4 regions of the Paraburkholderia sp. GAS206C genome follow, and region 3 is predicted to be linked to each of the others. Evidence: predicted binding sites of a transcription regulator. Region 3 holds the regulator's gene; each other region holds the start of a gene.
What was found. The regulator LexA, encoded in region 3, represses DNA repair genes until DNA is damaged. The targets are predictions, from matches to a motif close to ACTGTATNNNNATACAGT.
Positions count from the first base shown of each region.

Region 1: P3T20_RS24605 (ATP-dependent helicase) is a predicted target of LexA. The motif match lies at 1,949-1,966, and genes of this name have one in related genera.
Region 2: P3T20_RS33035 (VRR-NUC domain-containing protein) is a predicted target of LexA. The motif match lies at 1,889-1,906, and genes of this name have one in related genera.
Region 4: P3T20_RS12065 (PA0069 family radical SAM protein) is a predicted target of LexA. The motif match lies at 2,798-2,815, and genes of this name have one in related genera.

Region 1 is NZ_JBNDKR010000009.1:5,864-11,182, forward strand. It holds gene P3T20_RS24585 (MATE family efflux transporter) at 1-396, opposite strand, end outside; gene P3T20_RS24590 (RNA-binding S4 domain-containing protein) at 547-765, opposite strand; gene P3T20_RS24595 (hypothetical protein) at 1,073-1,522, shown strand; gene P3T20_RS24600 (hypothetical protein) at 1,643-1,894, shown strand; gene P3T20_RS24605 (ATP-dependent helicase) at 2,029-4,140, shown strand; gene P3T20_RS24610 (DUF4088 family protein) at 4,173-4,949, opposite strand; gene P3T20_RS24615 (AzlD domain-containing protein) at 5,226-5,319, opposite strand, start outside.
Region 2 is NZ_JBNDKR010000014.1:130,356-135,674, forward strand. It holds gene P3T20_RS33030 (ATP-dependent DNA helicase) at 1-116, opposite strand, end outside; gene P3T20_RS33035 (VRR-NUC domain-containing protein) at 113-1,864, opposite strand; gene P3T20_RS33040 (NUDIX domain-containing protein) at 2,083-2,580, opposite strand; gene P3T20_RS33045 (hypothetical protein) at 2,767-2,988, opposite strand; gene P3T20_RS33050 (tetratricopeptide repeat protein) at 3,361-4,830, opposite strand.
Region 3 is NZ_JBNDKR010000006.1:523,093-528,411, reverse strand. It holds gene cysW (sulfate ABC transporter permease subunit CysW) at 1-128, opposite strand, end outside; gene cysT (sulfate ABC transporter permease subunit CysT) at 125-1,033, opposite strand; gene P3T20_RS19600 (sulfate ABC transporter substrate-binding protein) at 1,152-2,192, opposite strand; gene lexA (transcriptional repressor LexA) at 2,523-3,176, shown strand; gene P3T20_RS19590 (hypothetical protein) at 3,207-3,551, shown strand; gene P3T20_RS19585 (DUF2939 domain-containing protein) at 3,734-4,387, shown strand; gene P3T20_RS19580 (universal stress protein) at 4,509-5,000, opposite strand; gene nodI (nodulation factor ABC transporter ATP-binding protein NodI) at 5,213-5,319, shown strand, end outside.
Region 4 is NZ_JBNDKR010000003.1:812,933-818,251, reverse strand. It holds gene rimM (ribosome maturation factor RimM) at 1-306, opposite strand, end outside; gene rpsP (30S ribosomal protein S16) at 448-702, opposite strand; gene P3T20_RS12070 (TM2 domain-containing protein) at 1,102-1,545, shown strand; gene P3T20_RS12065 (PA0069 family radical SAM protein) at 1,616-2,746, opposite strand; gene P3T20_RS12060 (Lrp/AsnC ligand binding domain-containing protein) at 2,859-3,347, opposite strand; gene P3T20_RS12055 (D-amino acid dehydrogenase) at 3,517-4,803, shown strand; gene P3T20_RS12050 (acyl-CoA dehydrogenase) at 4,948-5,319, opposite strand, start outside.

The DNA of each region.
Region 1 (5,319 bases), on a different contig from region 3:
GGCCGGCTCGCCAAAGGCAAGCAGGATCGGCGTGGCGAGCGACAGCACCGTGAAGGCGGGGATCGCCAGCAGCATCGACATCACGAAGCCGGTCCAGTAGATGTGCGGCACGCGGTCTTCGGCTTGGGCGCCGCGCGCGTGCGAGACGCTCACGCTCACCGACGTCAGCACGCCCTGCAGCAGCGTGACGACCACGAAGAACAGGTTCGCGCCAAGTCCGCCGGCGGCGAGCGCGTCGGGCCCGAGCGAACCTAGCAGGATCGTATCGGTGACGCCCATTGCCATTTGCGACAGTTGGGCAATGGCGAGCGGGGCGGCGAGGCGGGCGGTGTCGGCGGCGTGGCGGGAAAACGTAGGCGGCGGCGCGGCCACCCGGGAGAGGCCGGATCGGGTCATAAAGCGAGGCACGGAGCAGGTCGCGTCCATGCCGTTTCTATCGAAACCGACAGCTTAGGGGGTAGGCGAGCTGTTGTCGATCTGTAAGCACATCTTTGGTGCGGATTTTTGGCGAGCCCGCAGTCCAGCGCTGAGCCGAGCCCGGCGGCGCTATGCCTCGTGCACGGCAATCCGGGTGTCGCCCAGCAAAACAACTTGTCCCGCGCGGATTTTGCAGGTTTTACGTAGCTCGACCTGGCCATCCACGGTCACTGCGCCGGAGGCAACCATCAGTTTGGCGGAGCCGCCGCTGTCGGCAAGCCCCGTTATCTTCAGGAGATTGTGCAATTCGACATAGTCGCCGGTCAGGGTGAAATCGAGATTGGGCATGGCGATTGCGGTAAGGGTAACGGGGTTCGCATCATAAGCCAGAAGCCACATGGATAGCCTCAGGTAGTCCGGCTTATGCTGATTGAAAGCATAGGTTATGTTTTCGTTAGAAAATGAAACGGTGCGTAACAGTGACCGTTTGTCGCGAACTTCACTCGCAAAGGGCAGGTCTGTAGAAAAACCTGCTGTCTGCGTGACCTTCCGTCACTTCGACGGCGGGGCGCAGCAGACCGGACGATACGCACAGCTAGCATCTTCGGTGGGCTTGCCGCCCGAGTCCTGACAACAATTTTAGAGAGGTAAAGCTATGACCCAGATTCGTTCGCTCCTGATCGGTACCGCCCTGACTGCTTTTGCCGCTACCGGTGCGTTCGCGCAGACCAACGCGCAACCGGATGCCGGCGGTGCGGGCCAGCAAATGGCGGCGCCCGGCGCCGATACAGCGGCTCCGGCCGCGCAAGGCGTCCAGCCGCCGACCCCGGCGCCGCAGCGTCTGACGGCATCGGGCTCGACCGATCCGCTGGTGCAAAAGCGCGACGCGGATGCGCAGGCCAATGCCCAGTACAGCGCGTCGAAGAAGGCGTCGAAGGCAGAGTTGAAGCAGCAGCAGGCCGCGGCCAAGTCGCAGTACAAGCAGCAAGTCCGTGACGCCAAGATTAACAAGAAGGCCGACAAGCAGACGGCCAACAACGATATGAAGATGAACATGCAAGGCCAGACGCCGAACCAGGATGATGCTTCCGACGTCAAGCACTAAGCATGTAGCAAGGGGGCGGTGAGCCGCTCCGACGGGCCGGCGCGGCTTGCCGCGGCCGGCCCGTTCAATTTTATCGACGGGTTGTCCATGGCCTGTCCGTGATCCTGAGGGAGGTATTGCATGAATAAGCCCATGAACTGGATTGTTGCGGCGCTGATTGCCGGCTGCGTGTCGCCGGTTGCGTTCGCGCAAACGAACGACTCGACCGCAACGCCCACGCACGCCGACAAAAAGGCTGCCAAGGAACAGGCGAAGGCCGACAAGAAGTCCGATGTCGCTCAGGCGAAGGCCGACAAGTCGAAGACGGAGGCGCAGTCTGACGCCGATAAGGCCGCGGCCGATGCGAAGGAAAAGGACGCGAAGAAGGAGTAGGGGTGGGGGCGTCGTCTCGGTAGTTGAGGAAAAAAAGGGTGCTTGTCGGAGCCGGTTGTATGGATATACAGTATGCGGCGCCGCGCTGTTTTGCGGCCCATGCCCTGTAACCCTCTATCTGCCGCCCAGACACCGTGCTCTCCGTTGCCGAACCCGCGCCGTCCGATACTGCCGCCTGGCTGGCCAGGCTCAATGACGCGCAGCGCGAAGCCGTTGAATACGACACCGGCAACGTTACGCAGCCGACCGGCGCCCTGCTGGTCATTGCCGGCGCTGGGTCGGGCAAGACCAATACATTGGCGCACCGGGTCGCCAATCTGGTCGTCAAGGGTGTCGATCCCCGTCGAATCCTCCTGCTGACGTTTTCACGCCGGGCCGCGGTCGAAATGACCCGGCGGGTGACGCGCATCGCCGGGCAGGCGCTGGGCGCGCGGGCCGCGGTAGCACAGGGTCTGACGTGGTCGGGCACGTTTCACGGCATCGGCGCCCGTCTGCTGCGCGAATATGCCGAACTGATCGGCCTCGCGCCCACCTTCACAATCAACGATCGCGAGGATTCCGCCGACCTGATGAACCTCGTGCGGCACGAGCTCGGGCTCTCGGCGAAGGAACGGCGTTTTCCATCGAAGGGCACCTGCCTCGCGATCTACTCGCGCGTTGTCAACACCGGCGCGGCGTTGGCGGATGTGCTGAACGACGCGTTTCCGTGGTGCCGCGAGTGGGAGGCGGATCTGCGGCTGCTGTTTGCCACTTATGTGGAAGCCAAGCAGAAACAGAGCGTGCTTGACTACGACGATCTGCTGCTCTACTGGTCCCTGATGGCCGAGCAACCGGCGATCGCCGCTGACCTTGCGGGCCGCTTCGATCACGTGCTGGTAGACGAGTATCAGGACACCAATCGCCTGCAGGCGTCTATCCTCCTCGCGTTGAAGCCCGACGGCCGCGGCCTGACCGTGGTGGGCGACGACGCCCAATCGATCTACTCGTTTCGCGGCGCGACGGTGCGCAACATCCTCGATTTTCCGGGCCACTTCGATCCGCCCGCGAGACAGGTCACGCTCGAGCGTAACTACCGCTCGACGCAGCCGATTCTGGCGGCGTCGAACGCGGTGATCGAGCTCGCCAGCGAGCGCTTCACCAAAAATCTGTGGACGGACAAGGCATCCGCCCAGCGCCCGCACCTCGTCAGCGTGGCGGACGAGGCCGATCAGGCGCGTTACGTGGTCGAACAGGTGCTCGAGGCGCGCGAAGCCGGCATGAAGCTGAAGGCGCAAGCGGTGCTGTTTCGCGCCGCTCATCACAGCGCCGCGCTGGAGATCGAACTGACCCGGCGCAACATTCCGTTTGTGAAATTCGGCGGCCTCAAGTTTCTCGACTCGGTGCACGTGAAAGACGTGCTGGCCGTGCTGCGCTGGGCGGAAAATCCGCGTGACCGGGTGGCGGGGTTTCGCGTCACGCAGCTCTTGCCTGGTGTCGGGCCGGCGACGGCGGCGCGTGTGCTGGATGCGGTGACTGAAATTGCCCCTGGCGCTACGGCGAGCGCATTAGCGTCCTTCGCCCCACCGGCTCGCACACTGGAAGACTGGCAGCCATTCGTCGCGCTCATGTCGAGCGTATGCGGCCCGGGCTCGTCGTGGCCGGCCGAGTTCGAACGGGTGCGGCGCTGGTACGAACCTCACCTTGAGCGCAATCACGAAGACGCGGCCGTCCGTCATGCGGATCTGCTGCAAATGGAGAGCATCGCCGCCACCTATGCCTCGCGCGAGCGTTTCCTGACGGAGTTGACGCTCGATCCGCCCGATGCCACCAGCGACGAATCCGGCGTGCCCATGCTCGACGAGGACTATCTGATCCTGTCGACCATCCATTCGGCAAAGGGGCAAGAGTGGCGCAATGTGTTCGTGCTGAACGGGGTCGACGGCTGCATTCCGTCGGATCTCGGCACGGGCAGCGAGGCGGAGATCGACGAGGAGCGACGCCTGCTGTACGTGGCGATGACGCGTGCGAAGGAGGATCTTCACATCGTCGTGCCGCAACGCTTCTACGTGCATAACCAGACGCATCTGGGCGATCGGCACGTTTGGGCCTCGCGCACGCGTTTCATCCCGGCGCACCTGCTGCCGCTCTTCGACGCGCATGCCTGGCCGCGCGTGCCCGAGCCCGTTGCGCCGAGCGCGGCGGGACTGGCCGCGGCGGCGCAAGCGAAGCTCGAAATCGCGGCGAAGCTGAAAAAGATGTGGGACTGAGCGCGGGCGAGGTGTCTGTCACCCCGCTCCGTTTAACGTGACTGCTGCCGCGGCTGCTGTTGCTGTGGTTGCGGACGGGGCGGCGGCGTAAAGAAGGCGCGTAGCCACGCCGCGAGCCGCGAGAAAATGTCATACGGCTCTTCGACAAAGATTTCCGGCTTCAGCAGGCGCAGATATTCCATGATCTGCTGCGCTTCCTGTTTCTGGAACGAGCCGTGGGAAATGCCCAACCGCAACAGGCCGCGTAGTTCGCCAAGCTTTTCGCGCGCGGTGCTGCCAATGCTCGTCTCGCACGCCACCTTCGCCTCGTAGACCCGCTGCCGCAGCGACTCGACCAGCCGCCATGCCGGCGTTTGCATGGTCTCTTCGAGCGCCTGGATGTCCTGCGCCGCGCTCTTGATCTGCGCGGCGAGCGGATCCACCAGCGACGCATCGCCATCCGATTCCTTGACGATCGCCGCTGCCCAGTCGTGACACTGCTTGGCCAGTTCCTCCGGGGTCCATTCGGAGCGCGAGGCGAAGCCAAACCCGAACTCTGATGCCTGCTGCATCAGGATCGCGACGACATCCGGGAATTCCTTGTCCAGCGTGCGTTTAGCCCATGCGTACTGACCGCCCTGCAACATCCGCTTCACCGCGTGTTCGGTGAGCGGCACCATGTTGTCGAGCAGTTTGGCGCGCAGAAAATCCTCAAACGACGGCGTGGCGAACTGCGGGTCGAGCTTGAGCGAGACGCGCAGAAACGCGTCAAAGTCCTTGCGCAGGTTTGCGACGGTTTCGTCTTTGAGTGAAAGGGTGATTTGACCCATGTCGTATCCCGTTTGGTCCTCCCGCGTTGCACCGCAAAAGTGCCGCCTTCTGCGAACTGCCCCCGTGACAGGGCGACGTCGATGCTCGACGCGGTTGATCTTGCTTGTTGCCGCATAACCAGCGGGAGAACTTCCCGGCGAGCGGACCTCGACTGCATAACGGCGGAATGGGGTAAAACTTGAGGGGCAGAGCTTGGGGCTGGTGCGTGCGGGCCGTCGGATGCAGCGCTGGTTGCGGCGCTGCACAAGGCTGGCGTTGCAACCAGGGGGGCCGCTCTACTTGAGGACGACGCCTTGCCAGACAAAAAAGACCGTGAGTCCGACCGCAATGGTGAGCAATGGCCGGCGGGTCAGCGCACTGACGGCCACG
Region 2 (5,319 bases), on a different contig from region 3:
GTGGCATGTCCCGCGATGCCCTCCGCAGCCGTGGGCGCGGGCGTAAAACGCAGATCGAGATCGCCGCGTTTCGCCGTGAACTCGCACAACGCCCGCACGGCCACGACGTAGGTCATGCGTCCGCCCCGGCGTCGATGGCAAGTTCGTCGTCGGCCCAGCGTATGTCGAGCACACGCACGGGCATGCCGTGCTGCGCACAGTATTCGAGCCAGCGGATCTGGTTGTCCTGCAGACGATCGCCGGGCCCCTTCACTTCGATCAGCTCATAGCGCCGCTCGGCAGGCCAGAAGCGCACGAGATCCGGCAGGCCGGAACGGTTGCTGCGAATGTCGCGCAGGAGCCGTTCGAACCAGAGTTTCAGATGCGCGGCCGGCAGACAATCGAGTGCCTGGGTGACGAGCTCGGGCGTCAAAACACCCCAGAACACGAACGGAGACTGCAACCCTGCCTTGCTCTCGAGATGCCGCAGTATCGTCTCGCGATACGCGCCACTGTCGAGTTGCGCGAGGCAAACTTCGAACTGCGCGGCGCGGCGCGCGTGGAAATCGGGCGCATGCAGATCAGCTGGGCCGCGCTGGAAAGGATGGAAAAACGCACCGGGAATCGCCGCGAACACGGGTTCCCAGCACAGCAAACCGAACAACGAATTGATCAGCGCATTCTCGACATAGTGAACCGGCGCGTGCGGACACCCCAGATGATCGCGCGCGACGTATTCCACCGCGAGAGCCGCAGCGGGCCGAGGCAAAACCAGCGTACTGCGCTCGATGGGACGAGCCCCCGTGCCCCTCGCTGCCTGTAGACCCAGACGGCGTTGCAGTCGCGGCAACATGCGAGCGAGACGCTGACGTTCCTCTTCGCTTTCCGGCCCTTCGGCCGCTTCCTGCGCCAGGGCTAACGCCGCCTCGAAACGGCCACAACGCTCGAGCACCCGCATGCGCCGATGACGTGCCCCCGGCCAGGTGCAGCGTATATAGACGCTCAGCGCCGCGTCCCACTGCTGCTGGCGTTCGCGATGCTGTCCGACGCGAAAGAGCAGCTTGGCACGACGCGCTTCGAGCCACGGGTTGCCGATCTCGATAGCAGCGATTTCGTCGAGCAGCGGGTCAACGGGCTCATCCGCGGTCAGCGTCTCGAGCGCTTCACGACAGGCGTGCAAGGCGAGATAACCATCCACATCCGCGCGCTGTTGAAACGCCCGTGACGACGGAGAAAACGCCACCGTCTCGTACTGGAACACGCCGAGATCCGCGAGCACGAACTCCGACCAGTCCTGCTGCAGATTGCCGAAGAACATCAGCCTCAGACGTTCGCACAGCGGCGCGACGGTGACATGAAACACACGGTCGGAGGTTTGCGGATTCCAGACGTCGTAGGGTTTGGCGTCGTGACAGGTCGCACGCAAGGCGTCGAGCAGATCTGCCTTGCGGAGCCCTTTGCGTGCGGGGACGTCGGTAAAAATCTGCTGCAGTTCCAGGCGGGTCGCCAGCGCGAATAGCTCGTCGAGGCTTAGATGAGGCGTGGCGTCGATCCAGCCGAGCGCAATCAATGGCGTGGCTGCGAGCAGTGGGCAGCCGATTTCGTCGTAGATCAGGCGGCTGGCTTTGAAAAGCGTGCCTTTGCGCATCAGCATGCGCACGAGCAGCGCCCGCGATGCCTGTGGCAAGCGGCTGAACTCCGTGAGAAAGCTGCGCTCGTCGGGGCCGAGCACGTCGGCGTAGCGCTCGGCGAGCCATGCCAGCGCACGTTCGAAATTCAGCAGGTAGTAAAGCGCCCAGGGCGGCGGCGAGCTCTCCCCTGCCTGGCCGGCAAGAGCCGCGGAAGGAACATCGATAGTAGCGACGGAGGGCGCGTCAGGAAGCATCGGTCACCACGGGACGATCAATGGACTGTATGTTTGTACAGTATATGATAGCAAACCGCGCGTGGCCGCGGTTTCGATGATTGACGGCCCACACCTCCTGACTGGCTTCAGCGGCGGATGAACGAATAAACGAATCGCGAGACAATCGGGCGACACGGTTTTGTCACCGGAAGAAACTGAGGCAACCGCTAGCAGTCGACCTGCGGCGTGATATCGCTTCAGGCGCTATCGACCGGCGATCGACTGCTGAGATACGCGATGACTGCCCCTGTCAGCGCCATGCCCTGCAACTCCTCAGGCGATGCCAGATGCGTTGCGACAATCTCACGATTATCAAGCCGCAGCTCGGGCAAGCGATCGAGGTGCAGTTCAAAGAAATGCACCCGGTCTCTTCGCCCGTCCCAAATGCCGTACACGCTGCCCGCGGGGCGTAATGGGTGCGGCGAGAGACCCAGCTCCTCCTCCATTTCGCGGTGCGCCGCTGCTTCGGGCGCCTCGCCAGGCTCGAGACTACCGCCGGGAAAATTCCACTCGTCGCGGTACGATGAGTGCACCAGCAACAGCGCCTGCCCGACATAGATTGCGACTAGCGCGCCCTCGTGGCGAGGCCGTCGAAGGTGCCACCAGGCGCGAGCGAGCCGGAATCCGAGGCGAAGCGCCATGCGCCAGACAGAGTCGACAAGCATGGCCAGACGCGCTCGCTCATGGCTCTGCATGAGGTCTCTCCTTTCCTTTCATGGTCAGAGGATCTTCCGGTTCGTCGCGTTCGCGTGGGTTAGTCGTTTGGTGTCTGGTGTGCCGCTGCGTGAAAAAACTGTGCGGCTCGCCCAGGTATCGAATGGTTAAGACCTGCGGAGCATGCTTCCCGAAGCGCTGCACTGAAGCCGTCACGGCAAAGGTGATTATTGCGCCGCTTCCGTCTGCAATCTCTCGAGTTCCGCATGCGCCTCATCGACCTTGCGCTGCCGCTCGGCAATTTTCCTTGCACTCGTGCCGTCGGCCTTTGCGTAGGCGATCTCTTGCTCCACCGAGTTGCGTTTCGCATCGCAGCCGCTTGTCTGAGCGGAACACATTACCGGAAAGATGATGATGGCGAGCGTAAATGCCTTGATGGTTTTACTCAAGCGGGGCCTCCGGGTTTTTTATGCTCTTGGTGTCGAGGTTCGATGCGGCAATATTACTTTGAAATGCGGAGGGGATTTGGAGAATCGCAGCTTGGCGGTCGCGAGTGATGTTGCACACCAAGATGCTGCGAAGGCACTGAGCAGAATGGGGCCGCCGGGCAATTCATTCAAGCGACAGATTTTTCGACTGCTCCAGGAGAGCGGCAACTCTATGTCAAAGCCAGCTGAACGGCCCGGACAACAGTTTCAGTTCAGCGGATGAACGCTCATTCGAAGTATGGGGCGACGGTCAGGCGCTCCCCGTTCGACACGCTCACGCTAGCGCCCAGGAACCGGGCACCGTGGTAATCACAGTCCACGTGGTTCGCCGACTCAAGGCCAGTTTTCGATTGCGTACCTCCGGCAATCCGCGGTTTCGAAATGCGCCGTTGGCCAATTCACCGTGTGCCGGCCAAATTTCGGCAGCTCATCCTTTGACAGGTCGGCGAGGCAACTGCGCCACGCGTCGGCGTCGGCCGATTCCGAATTGCCGCGGCACTGCGGATGGCGTCTTTCGCTAATCATGGCCTCCTCCAGTGCGGTTGCAGCCCTTTCCGGTTCTCTGAGTCGGGTCTCGATCTTCGCGACCTCTTTGTACGCCTTGCTTGTATATTCGTCGTCCAGCGCGATTGCCGCGCGCAGCTTGTCCAGCGCCTCAGTATGCTTTCCCTGTAGCTCCAGCGCTTCGCCCAGATTGACATAAGCCTCGGCATAGCGCGGATCGTGTCGAATGGCCGATTCGAACTCGCGTTGGGCCAACTCGGCTGGCCGGGCGTGCAGTCGAAGCGATGAGTCCGTCGGTATATATTCGTGGCTCGCAATTTTAAGGTACTCGCGTCCGAGCGCATTATGCCCGGCGGCGAAAAGGTCGCGATCGACTGCTACCCGTTGATATTTTTCGAGTGCCTCCTTATCGCAACCCATGTTTTCCAGTGCGATGCCCCAGTTATAGCGAGCCCACGAGAACTTTCGATCAATCCTTATCGCCTGCCGTGCGCGCTCGATCTCTGTCAGGTAATCGAGATTGTTTTCCGCAATCTTGGACAGTCCAAGATCCGCCCACATGGCGAGCTTCTCCTGATCCTTGGGTGACCCATTTTTCAGAACCTTTTCAAATTCATTTGCTGCATCGGTGTATTGGCAAGACGTCCCTTCCTCGCATTCTTTTTGTGCCTGGTCGAAGACAGACGATGCAAGTATGTAAGGGCTGTAAATCTGCATCGCAGCCCTTGCTCCCCGAGAAATCACTTCATCCACGTCGCCGCGCTGACTGTAAGCATCAAACAGATACGCTTCGCCTCCGGGTCTAACCACGCGTCCGAAGAGCCGCAGCGCCCCACCGTCCCAGACGATTTCCGCGGTGATATGACCGTCACGCCGGGTAATGTCCTTGATCGCGGTCACCACGTCCTGGACCGACATTCCGGTTCCCGGAACCTCAAGATGCAGGTCCTTTGTTCCTTCTTCTTCGAGCGTATCGTGGATCTCGGTAGGCATGACTGAAGACGCAGAATTGATCATCGAAAGCATGTCTTCGCTGAACCTGCTTTGACTCGTGGACGCGGTGAATCCGCTTGCGACAAGATCGCTCGGCGTTGCGATCGGCTCAATTATCGTGACCGAGCGCAAGCCTGAACCCGTATAGACCAGCCCAATGCCTACAGCGGCGATCACTCCAATCGCAACGAGCCCTTTTTGCAGGTAGCCGAGTCCGCGAAAACCGGACTGCACGGCGCGCACGAACACGCCGCCAGCCGTGGCGACGAACCGGACACCTTGCTTGAAAATCTGTGAAAGTTTCATCGCGGCACCTTTCAGTTCGAACGGGCTACCGCAGCAGTCGGCGAACGCGGCTTGCCATTCTTCCGCCGACAGTAGCCGAGCTCATTGAGATAGTTTCTCGTTCGTTGTCCTGCAATAGAAAAAGGACGAGAGTTCCTACAAGAACTAAAGCCGCGAGACATTCACAATGTTAAAAACGAAACACCGGTCGATCGAATTAATCAAATTTCCGATTTAGCACAGCAATAACAAGCTGCATCGGGACGCCAACCTGAAAAAGGAGTTTCGCGCGCCGAAGAGGCGATGCTGGTCGGGCACAAGCTGATGGGCGAGCACGCGGACCGGCCGCCGCAGCGTACGCCGACGAGGTGTTTCAGGGCGTAATAGCTGCTTGCATTGCGATTGCCGGACGTGAAGAGCCGGAGTTCAGGCAGTTCCTCGCCGAAGGCGCAGCCGACACGCAAGTACGCATCTGCTTACTGTGTGAACGGCAGTTCGCAGTCGCTGAGT
Region 3 (5,319 bases):
AGAAACAGCAACGCGATGCCCGTCAGAAGCCAGCGCACGAGACGCGGCTCGCTCACCGGATCGTTACGGCGCAAAGCGTTCAGGCCAGTACTCGACACCGGCTGCAACGCAGCAGAATCGTGACTCATTGGACACCTCCTGTCACGCCTGCCGCACCGATAGCAGCGCCCGGGACAGGCAGCGCCGGCGCCGCCGAACCACGACGTGTTCGACGCTGCAGATACCACTGCAGCGTATTGATCAGCAGCAGCATCAGGAACGACACGACCAGCATCACGACCGCAAGAGCCGTTGCCCCAGCGTAGTCGTATTGTTCGAGCTTGGTGATGATCAGCAGCGATGTGATTTCCGACTTCATCGGCACATTACCGGCAATGAAAATCACCGAGCCGTATTCGCCGAGCGCCCGCGCAAAGGCCAGCGCGAAGCCGGTCAACAACGCCGGCATCACCGCAGGCAGCACGACGCGGCGAAACGTCAGCCAGCGCGACGCGCCGAGGCACGCGGCCGCTTCTTCCTGCTCACGCTCGAATTCTTCGAGCACCGGTTGCACGGTGCGCACCACGAATGGCAGACCGATGAAAGTCAATGCGACCAGCACACCCAAAGGCGTAAAGGCGACCTTGATCCCGAGCGGTTCGAGGAACTGGCCTATCCAGCCATTACCGGAGTAAACCGCCGCGAGCGAAATCCCGGCCACCGAGGTCGGCAGCGCAAACGGCAGATCGACGACGGCGTCAACCAGACGCTTGAACGGAAACGAATAGCGCACCAGCACCCACGCCACCAGAAAACCAAATACCGCATTGACGAGCGCGCCGCCGAGCGCCGCAAAAAAGGTCAACCGGTACGACGCCAGCACGCGCGGCGAAGCGACCGCGTGCACGAACTGCGTCCAGTCGAGCGAGGCGGTCTTGAGAAAGGTCGCCGCAAGCGGAATCAGCACCACGAGGCTCAGATACGCCACTGTGATGCCGAGCGTCAGGCCGAAGCCCGGTAAGGCGCTTGGCTTGCGGAAGGTCAACGTTGTCATGCTCGATGCTCTTTCAGGGTGAAAACCGGGTCGCGCGGCTGGCCCAGGCTAAATGGCCAAACGGCGCGCCCCTTGAGGCGCGCCGGACGACAGCCTGACTGCCTTACCTCGTTACGCCTCATTGCGGCGAGTAGATCGAATCGAACACGCCACCGTCTGCGAAGTGCGTTTTCTGCGCATTCGTCCAGCCGCCGAACGTGTCATCCACGGTGTACAGCTTCAGCTTCGGAAACTTCGCGGTCAGCGCGGCCGGCACCTTGTCCGAACGCGGACGGTAGAAGTTCTCCGCGGCAATCTCCTGCCCCTGCTCGCTGTAGAGGAAGTTGAGATACGCCTCAGCCAGCTTGCGTGTGCCATGCTTGTCCACCACCTTGTCGACTACCGACACCGGCGGTTCAGCCAGAATGCTCACCGACGGCACCACGATCTCGAACTTGTCCGGACCAAACTCCTTGAGCGACAGAAACGCTTCGTTTTCCCAGGCAATCAGCACATCGCCGATACCGCGCTGCACGAAGCTCGTCGTCGCCCCACGCGCGCCCGAATCGAGCACGCCCGCGTTCTTGTACAGCTTCGTGACGAATTCCTTGGCCTTCTGATCATTGCCGCCCGGTTGATGCTCGGCATACGCCCACGCCGCCAGATAGTTCCAGCGTGCGCCGCCCGAGGTTTTCGGGTTCGGCGTGACGATCGACACGCCCGGCTTCACCAGGTCGTCCCAATCCTTGATGTGTTTGGGGTTGCCCTTGCGCACCAGAAATACGATCGTCGAGGTGTACGGCGCGGCGTTGTCCGGCAGACGCTTCTGCCAGTTCTTGTCGACGATGCCCTTGCTGGCAAGCGCATCGATGTCATAAGCGAGCGCGAGCGTCACGACGTCCGCCTGCAGCCCGTCAAGAACCGAGCGCGCCTGCGCACCTGAGCCGCCATGCGACTGCTTGAAGGTGATCGTGTCGCCGGTCTGGGCTTTCCACTGTTTGCCGAACGCCTCGTTGATCTGCTGGTACAACTCGCGCGTTGGGTCGTACGACACATTCAGCAGCGTCGTGTCCGCCGCCTGCGTCTGTCCGGCCAGCCCAAGTGCCGCTGCGGCGCCAAGCGCCAGCACCGTGATGAGCTTCCTGGTCCTGCGTGCGAGCCCCGTGCCCTGATCGATCATCCAGCTTCTCCGCGTGGTGGTCAGGCGAGGCAACGTGCCCCTTCCTGTCTGTTGTGTTTGGTGTTTGAGGTCTTGCGCGCGTCTTGCCTGCGTCGACTCGAGGCCCAGTCTATCGAAGGGCTTTCATCATTAAAAATAATGTTTCTTCATTTTTTAATACTCAAAAGTGGTAATGACAGCCAGACGCGGCGTTGCGGCACGAAAACCGGTGTTAGGACGCCGTCTGACGGCGTTCCACTGACACCCAGGGTCGAGAACTTAAAGTAAAGCTTGAATTGCGCCGGATACTGTATAAAAATACAGTCACCTGTCTATCCATACAGTGACCCCATGACCAAACTCACCGCACGACAGCAAGAAGTTTTCGACCTGATCCGCCGGGCCATCGAACGCACCGGTTTTCCGCCCACCCGCGCGGAGATCGCCGCCGAGCTGGGCTTCAGCTCGGCTAACTCGGCGGAAGAGCACTTGCGCGCGCTTGCTCGCAAGGGAGTCATCGAGCTCGCCGCGGGCGCGTCGCGCGGCATCCGGCTACTGCTGGCCAGTCAGGACGACGGGCCGCATCAGTTCACGCTGCCGCACGCCAGCATCATGCAGTTGTCGCTGCCGCTGGTTGGCCGGGTGGCCGCGGGTAGCCCGATCCTTGCGCAGGAACACGTCTCGCAGCATTACGCCTGCGACCCGGCGCTCTTTTCCAGCAAGCCGGACTACCTGCTGAAGGTGCGCGGGTTGTCCATGCGGGACGCCGGCATTTTCGACGGCGACCTGCTCGCCGTACAGAAGAAAAGCGAAGCCAAAGACGGCCAGATCATCGTCGCGCGGTTGGGCGACGACGTGACGGTCAAGCGTCTCAAGCGCCGGCCGAATGGCATCGAGCTGATCGCCGAGAACCCCGATTACGAAAATATCTTTGTTCAGGCCGGCAGTGCGGAATTCGCACTGGAAGGCATCGCAGTGGGGCTGATCCGCCCCACTGAGTTCTGAACCTTGCCTGAACAACGACTGGAGAGAATCATGGAACGCCTTGCCCGCCTGCTGCCCTTCCGTCAGTTCGGTCGCCTGCGCCATTTGCGCAATCTCGTACCGTGCGCGCCGATCGAGGCGTCCAGTGTTACTGCTTCGCTGTTCGACGACCCGCAGCCGCATGCTTCGACCTTGCCGTCGGCGCTGCCGGCCTTCGCACGGGTGTCGCTAAATTCAGGGCTCAATACGGCGGAGCCAGCCCGGCGCGCGCCGGTGCGGGTGTACCACGGGCCGTCGCGTCTGATCATGGTCGGCACGGTGGACGCCGTGTGCCGCATGATCGACCGCTGCATCGCCGAAGAAACGGCCGGCGTGCAGAATGCGATGTTCGAGTAAGCATCCGGAAGAAAGCCCAGAGGTGGGTGAACCGGCCGTCAGGCAGTTCGCGCACCCGGTAAAGATCATTACGTGAGGTTGCGCGCGGTTGGCTCAGGGATAATCGTGCATCGGTCGTATGGGGATCGTTTTCCCGCGAATGCGGTCCACGTTTGATCACACCTCACGGAGAAGCTCGCCCGATGGCTGTTTCAACACCTGCAAAACGCGGCGTCGCGCGGCCGCTGATCGTCACAGTGCTTGTCATTGTGGTCGTGGCTGTACTCGGGTACGGCTATGCGTCGCCGTATCTCGCACTCGATCGCCTGAAACGCGCCGCCGATGAACGTGACGCGCAAACCGTCAGCGAATATGTCGACTATCCCGCGTTGCGCGAAAGCCTGAAGGATCAGATTGCGGGTCTGCTGACGAGAAAGATCCAGGCGCGTGCCAACGGCAATCCGCTCGCGGCCCTCGGCGCGATGATAGGCGTCGCACTCATTGGCCCGCTGGTCGATGCTTACGCAACCCCAGATGGCGTCGCCGCACTCCTGAACGGAATGCCGCCGCGCGGCGATCCGACCCAACGGCCACCGGTACCGCCCGATGCGCCGGCGAACGCGCCAGCCAATGCGCCTGCCGGCAGCGCAGACTCGACGCCGACGGCGCCCGCTCCCGCGACGGCTGGCTCACCGACAACCCCGCCGCAACCGCCGCAGACAACGGCCGCCTATCGTGGCATCAATGAATTCGTCGTCACGTATCAGCACGGTGTCGGCGATACGCGCTATGCCGCGATTCTGCGGCGCGAAGGATTGTTCTCATGGAAGCTGGCCGCGGTAGATCTGAACGGCTAGCGCTCGCCGTGCGGCGAAGCAATGCGCCTTCACCAGTCAGGCCGCCCGCTCCCGCGCAGCCTGACTGTACCCAAGGCACGACCCGACCCGCAAAGGCGCGCCTCTGCCACTCCGCTCTATCTCAGGCCGCAGTGGTAGCTGCAGCAGCCGGTGCAGCGGCCTGCTCCTGCTCTTGCGCCGACGAACACGCCACCAGAATGCTGCACGAGATGCGGTCGAGCAGCGGCGTATTGCCCGCGCCCATCCACCAGCGCGAGAGGCCGGTGCGGCAACGGTGACCGACCACCACGAGATCCACATGCAGCTCGTTGGCGAGATTGGCGATTTCGTCTATGGGATGGCCGAACGCAAAATGACCTTGTGCGGTGACGCCCCGCTCCGTGAGCCACTCCACACCTTCCTGCAGGATGTCGCGAGCGGTTTTCTCGAAGCTGCCGCAGGCCACATCGGTCAGGAGACCGGCGCTTTGCGCAATGCTCGAGCGCATGTCGACAACCGACAGCAGATGTGTTTCCGCCTTCAGGTCCAGCGCCAGGTCGGCGCCGCAGCGCAGCGCCTTGCGGCCTTCGCGCGAGCCGTCGTAGCACAGCAGGATTTTCTTGTAGCTCGCCATGATGTTCTCCCTACCGCGTCGATCGCGGTCTCTGTCATGAATCATGGTGCGCCGCAATTCAGCTTGCAAGGGTTGGAAAACGCTAACTGGGTACTAACAGCACGCTAACAACACATCCGTTGTCCCCAGCCACCTCGCGCATCATGCCGCAGCGCAGGAACCCGCACCCGAGCAGTGCACGAGTGCCGACATGAAGCCGTCGATGCCCTAAAATGGGCAGCTTTACGGCCCTTCACATCTTTCGGAATCCACAACGACCCATGCCAGAAGCCGCCATCGAATTCGTACAGGTCCACAAGCGCTATGGTGGTAAGACTGT
Region 4 (5,319 bases), on a different contig from region 3:
GCGCTTCGCGCTCAGCAATGCATCGCCGCCCCGTCCGGCATCCGCATGCGCGGCTACCTTGACCCAGCCCTTGAGGCCGTAAGCGTCGACGATTGCACCCACTTCAACAGCGTCGTCCGGCCAGCTTTCGACGGTTTCGGCACGCATTGCTGCGGCGCCGGAATCGACATTGGCTGCACCGGGGGCCTTGGCCTTGACGCGTTCCACCGGCTTGCGGACAAACGCGCCGAACGGTGCGTCACCTGCTGCCTGCGCGCGCTGGGCCGGCTTGGCGCGGCCTGAACTTCCCGAATCACGCTCAGACATGACGCCACCTCAGACCACACCTCAAGTCGAAGTTCGTTACCACCTTCGACGTCTGCTTCAGCAAAACGCGCAGTAAAACTCGCGCATCGGACACCTCGCGCAAGCTGCGCGAGCCGCCGGCGATGCACATGCTAGCTACCATTAAGCAGCCGGCTGCGCCTTTTGCGCTTCTTTCACGAGACGCTCGACCGTCGGCGACAGTTGCGCGCCAACGCCTTGCCAGTACGTCAGGCGGTCTTGAGCGATACGCAGCGACTCACCCTTCGTAGCGATCGGGTTGTAGAAGCCAACGCGTTCGATGAAGCGGCCGTCACGACGGTTACGCGAATCGGTTGCGACGATGTTGTAGAACGGGCGCTTCTTGGAGCCGCCACGAGCCAAGCGGATGATGACCATACTAGAATCCTTGAAAACCGGGGTTCGGAACCACTGAAACAGGCGATTATAGCGGGAAACTGAAGCCATAACAAACACTTACGGGGAAAACTAGCATTCATCGTTGCGCTGGGGCTGTCGTCCGTCCGGCCGGCCCTCTTCAAATCGCCCGATCACCTGACGGAAAGCCCGCAAACCTCGCCTCGCTACCGTACCGCCCGCCGCCCTTTCCGCCCGGTTCCCGCCTGTCGCACGGGCCCGACTTACCGCGTCACCTACGAGGCAACCTGGGCGTCAGCGAATTCCATCAATCAGCTTGCGACGTGGCCTGCGCCACGCCGCGGGGCGTAGAATGCGCCTCGGTCCGCGCACCGTTGCGCACCAGTCCTCACGACCGCCCGTCACTGAACTCTTGCCCCCATGTCCACACGCGTTTCGAATTCACCGCGCTTCAGGTCCAAGACGATTACCGCGGCACTCGCCTTCTTCTTCGGCAGCCTCGGCGCGCACCGTTTCTACTTATATGGAAAGCGCGACCTGTATGGCTGGATTCACCTGATCTGTACGCTGTTCGGCATTCCGGGTGTTCTGCTGCTGATCCTCACCCAGCGGACCTCGGCGCTCGGTTGGGTGCTGGCGGTCCCGGGCGCAATCTCACTGTTTTCCGCATTCCTTGCAGCGATTGTCTACGGACTGCGTCCCGACGAAAAGTGGGATGCGCAATTCAACCCGCAGAGCGCGCAAAGCAGCCGTTCCGGCTGGCCGGTGATCTTCGTCGTGATTTTCTCGCTGTTCATCGGCGCCATGCTGATGATGGCGAGCCTTGCCGTTGCATTCGATACCTATTTCGAATCGTCGATGTAGGCGATTCGAGGGGCTTCGGCAGAACAGATCGATTTAACGAGCTGACGGCGCCAACCCTCGTACGCCCCAGCTAAAAGAGATCCATTTGCCCGTCGTCGCGCGCCGGGATCGGCGCCGGCGGCTGCGCGCGGACAAACTGCGACATATCCAGAATGCCTCGCCGACGCTCGTTCAGACCGAGCCGACGCGCGGCTTTATGGAAGCGCTGATTCATCAGATCGGCCCACAAACCCTCACCTTTCATTCGTGTGGCAAAGGAGGCGTCGTAGTCCTTGCCACCGCGCATGTCGCGCACGCGGTTCATGACCCGCTCGGCCCGATCCGGGAAATGCGCTGCGAGCCAGTCTTTGAATAGCGGCGCGACTTCCCACGGCAGACGCAGCACGATATAGCTCGCATTGGTCGCCCCCGCTTCCGCACACGCCTCCATGACCCGCTCCATGTCAGGCTCGGTGACGAACGGAATTACTGGCGCAATACTGACGCCCACCGGAATTCCGGCCTCGCTCAGCGTGCGGATTGTGCGCAGCCGCCGTGCCGGCGTTGCTGCTCGTGGTTCGAGCGTGCGGGCAATCTCGGCATCCAGCGTGGTGATGGTGATGGCCGCCATGAACTGGCCGCGCTCCGCCATAGGTACAAGCAGATCCAGATCGCGCTCGATCAATGACGACTTGGTAATAGCCGCAAACGGATGACCGCGCGCGTGCAACACCTCGATTACCCGTCGCGTGAGACCCAACTCGCGTTCGACCGGCTGCCAGGCATCCGTATTGACGCCGAGTGCGATCGGCTCCGGCACGTACGACTTCTTCGAAAGCTCCCGTTCGAGCAGTTCCGGCGCGTTGACCTTGGCGTAAATGCGGCTCTCGAAATCGAGTCCCGGCGATAGCCCCAGATAACTATGGGTAGGTCGCGCGAAGCAATAGATGCAGCCGTGTTCGCAACCGCGATAAGGATTGAGCGAGACGTTAAACGGGATGTCGGGCGATGCGTTGCGGGTCAGGATGGTTTTGGCACGCTCTTCAAAGATCTGCGTGCGCAACTTGGGTGAACTGCCGTCCTCTTCCTCATTTAGCGCCCAGCCGTCGTCCACCGCTTCGCGCTGGTCAAGCTCATAGCGGCCTTGCAGGTTCGTCACGGCACCGCGCCCTTTGTGGGGCGTAGGCGGAGCGATCGGATATTCGGGGACGGAATCAGTCACGGCGAGGTCAGGCCAAAACAGAAAACGGAAACGAAAAAACGGCTTACCGGTACTGTATAAATATACAGTGTTTGAGCCGTTTGTCGAGTCCCGTCTTTACCTTACCGGCGGCCTATTCGCCCACCGCGATCGTCAAGGTTTCCTTGATTTCTTCCATCACCACGTAGCTCTTCGACTGCACCGCCCCGGGCAGCTGCAGCAGGATATCGCCGAGCAGCTTCCGGTAGTCGGCCATCTCGCCAATGCGGGCCTTGATGAGGTAGTCGAAGTCGCCCGACACCAGATGACACTCGAGCACCTCGGGAATCTTCTGCACCTCGCGGCGAAACTGGTCGAACATGTTGCCGCTCTTGTGGTCGAGCGTAATCTCGACAAACACCAGCAGCGCAGCGCCCAGCTCAGCCGGATTGACACGCGCGTGGTAGCCGGTGATCACGCCGTCGCGCTCCATCCGCTTGACCCGTTCGATGCACGGCGTAACCGACAGCCCAACCTGTTCGGCGAGGTCTTTCATCGCCATCCGGCCGTCCTGCTGAAGCAGCCTGAGAATCTTGTGATCGAGCTTGTCGAGCGCACGGATCGGTTGACGGTGTGTTCGCATGGTCTTTTTACTAAAAATCTGAAAAATACAATAACAAAACCTACCTGACACTCAATACTATAGCGGATAACACTGGGCTGAAAGCGTATCACCTCGTTAATCGAATTATCTACAAACGAGCTGATTTCTCCAAGGACGCGCGAGCCCCAAAGAACCTTCTGGAGCAGCTATGCGAGTCGTCGTTTTGGGCAGTGGCGTCGTCGGGGTGACGAGCGCTTATTATCTTGCACGCGCCGGTCATGAAGTCACGGTGATCGACCGCGAAGCCGGTCCGGCGCTCGAAACGAGCTTCGCCAACGCTGGCCAGATCTCGCCGGGCTACGCGTCGCCGTGGGCCGCGCCGGGCGTGCCGATGAAGGCTGTCAAGTGGATGTTCCAGAAGCACGCGCCGCTTGCCATCCGCCTCGACGGCACGCAATTCCAGTTGCAATGGATGTGGCAGATGCTGCAGAACTGCACGTCGTCGCGCTATGCGGTCAACAAGGGCCGTATGGTGCGCCTTGCCGAATACAGCCGCGACTGCCTGCAGGCCCTGCGCGCCGACACCGGCATCCAGTACGAAGGCCGTACCGGCGGCACGCTGCAGGTGTTCCGCACGCAGCAGCAATTCGACGGCGCCGCGAAAGACATCGCCGTGCTGAAAGACGCTAATGTGCCGTTCGAACTGCTGTCGCCGGACGAACTCGCGCGTGCCGAGCCAGCACTCGCTGCAACTGCCCACAAGCTGACGGGCGGCCTGCGTCTGCCGGGCGACGAAACCGGCGATTGCCAGATGTTCACCACGCGCCTCGCGGCGCTGGCTGAAGAACTGGGCGTGACATTCCGCTACAACACGCCGATCGACGCGCTCGCCATGGCGGGCGGCCGGATCGCCGGCGTGCAATGCGGTAGTGAACTGGTACGCGCCGACGCGTTCGTAGTGGCGCTCGGTTCGTATTCGACGAAGTTCCTCGCGGACATCGTCAAGATTCCGGTGTATCCGCTGAAGGGCTATTCGATCACCGCGCCAATCGTCAATGCCGCGGCCGCGCCGGTGTCGACCGTGCTCGATGAAACCTACAAGATTGCGATTACGCGTTTCGACGACCGGATTCGCGTCGGCGGCATGGCGGAGATTGTTGGCTTCGACAAGTCGCTGCGTCAGGCGCGTCGCGAGACGCTCGAGATGTGCGTGAACGACCTGTTCCCGGGCGGTGGCGACACGGCCAAGGCTAGCTTCTGGACCGGCCTGCGTCCGATGACCCCGGACGGCACGCCGATTGTCGGCCGCACGCCGGTGTCGAACCTGTTCCTGAATACCGGCCATGGCACGCTCGGCTGGACCATGTCGTGCGGCTCGGGCCAACTGCTGGCGGACCTGATGTCGGGCAAGCAGCCTGCCATTCAGGCGGACGACCTGTCGGTGCATCGCTACCTCGGCGAAACGGGTGGTGCAACGCGTCCGGCTTACGCCTGAGCGATTTGGCAAGTTACCAACCGGAACGACAGTAACGCTGTCCGCCCCTCTCAAAACAAACGGCGCCTGCAAGCTTCCAGGCGCCGTTTGTTTTTCGCGTGATCTCATCGATCACGCAGTCTCGCACTCAATTCACGCGCAACGTCAAAACTGATCCTCCGACAGCGCCAGCACACCCTCATCCCCCTTCGCGCTGACAATCGCCACTTCAAGCGCGACCGCCTGCGGCAGCACATGCTCCGCGTAGAACTGCGCGGTCGCGATTTTCGCCCCATAGAACGACGGATCTTCGGTACGCTTCTCCGCAGCCACCAGCAACGCACGCGCCATCTGCCAGCCGCCGAGCACGATGCCCGCCAGTTTCAGATACGGCACGCTGCCGGCAAACACCGCATTCGGATCGCGCTTCGTGTTGGCGACAACAAACTCCACCGCCGCCGTCAACGCACGATGTCCCTGCGCGAGCTGACGCCGCATCGACTCGAAAGCCGCGCCTTGCTGCGAGCCGAGTGCTTC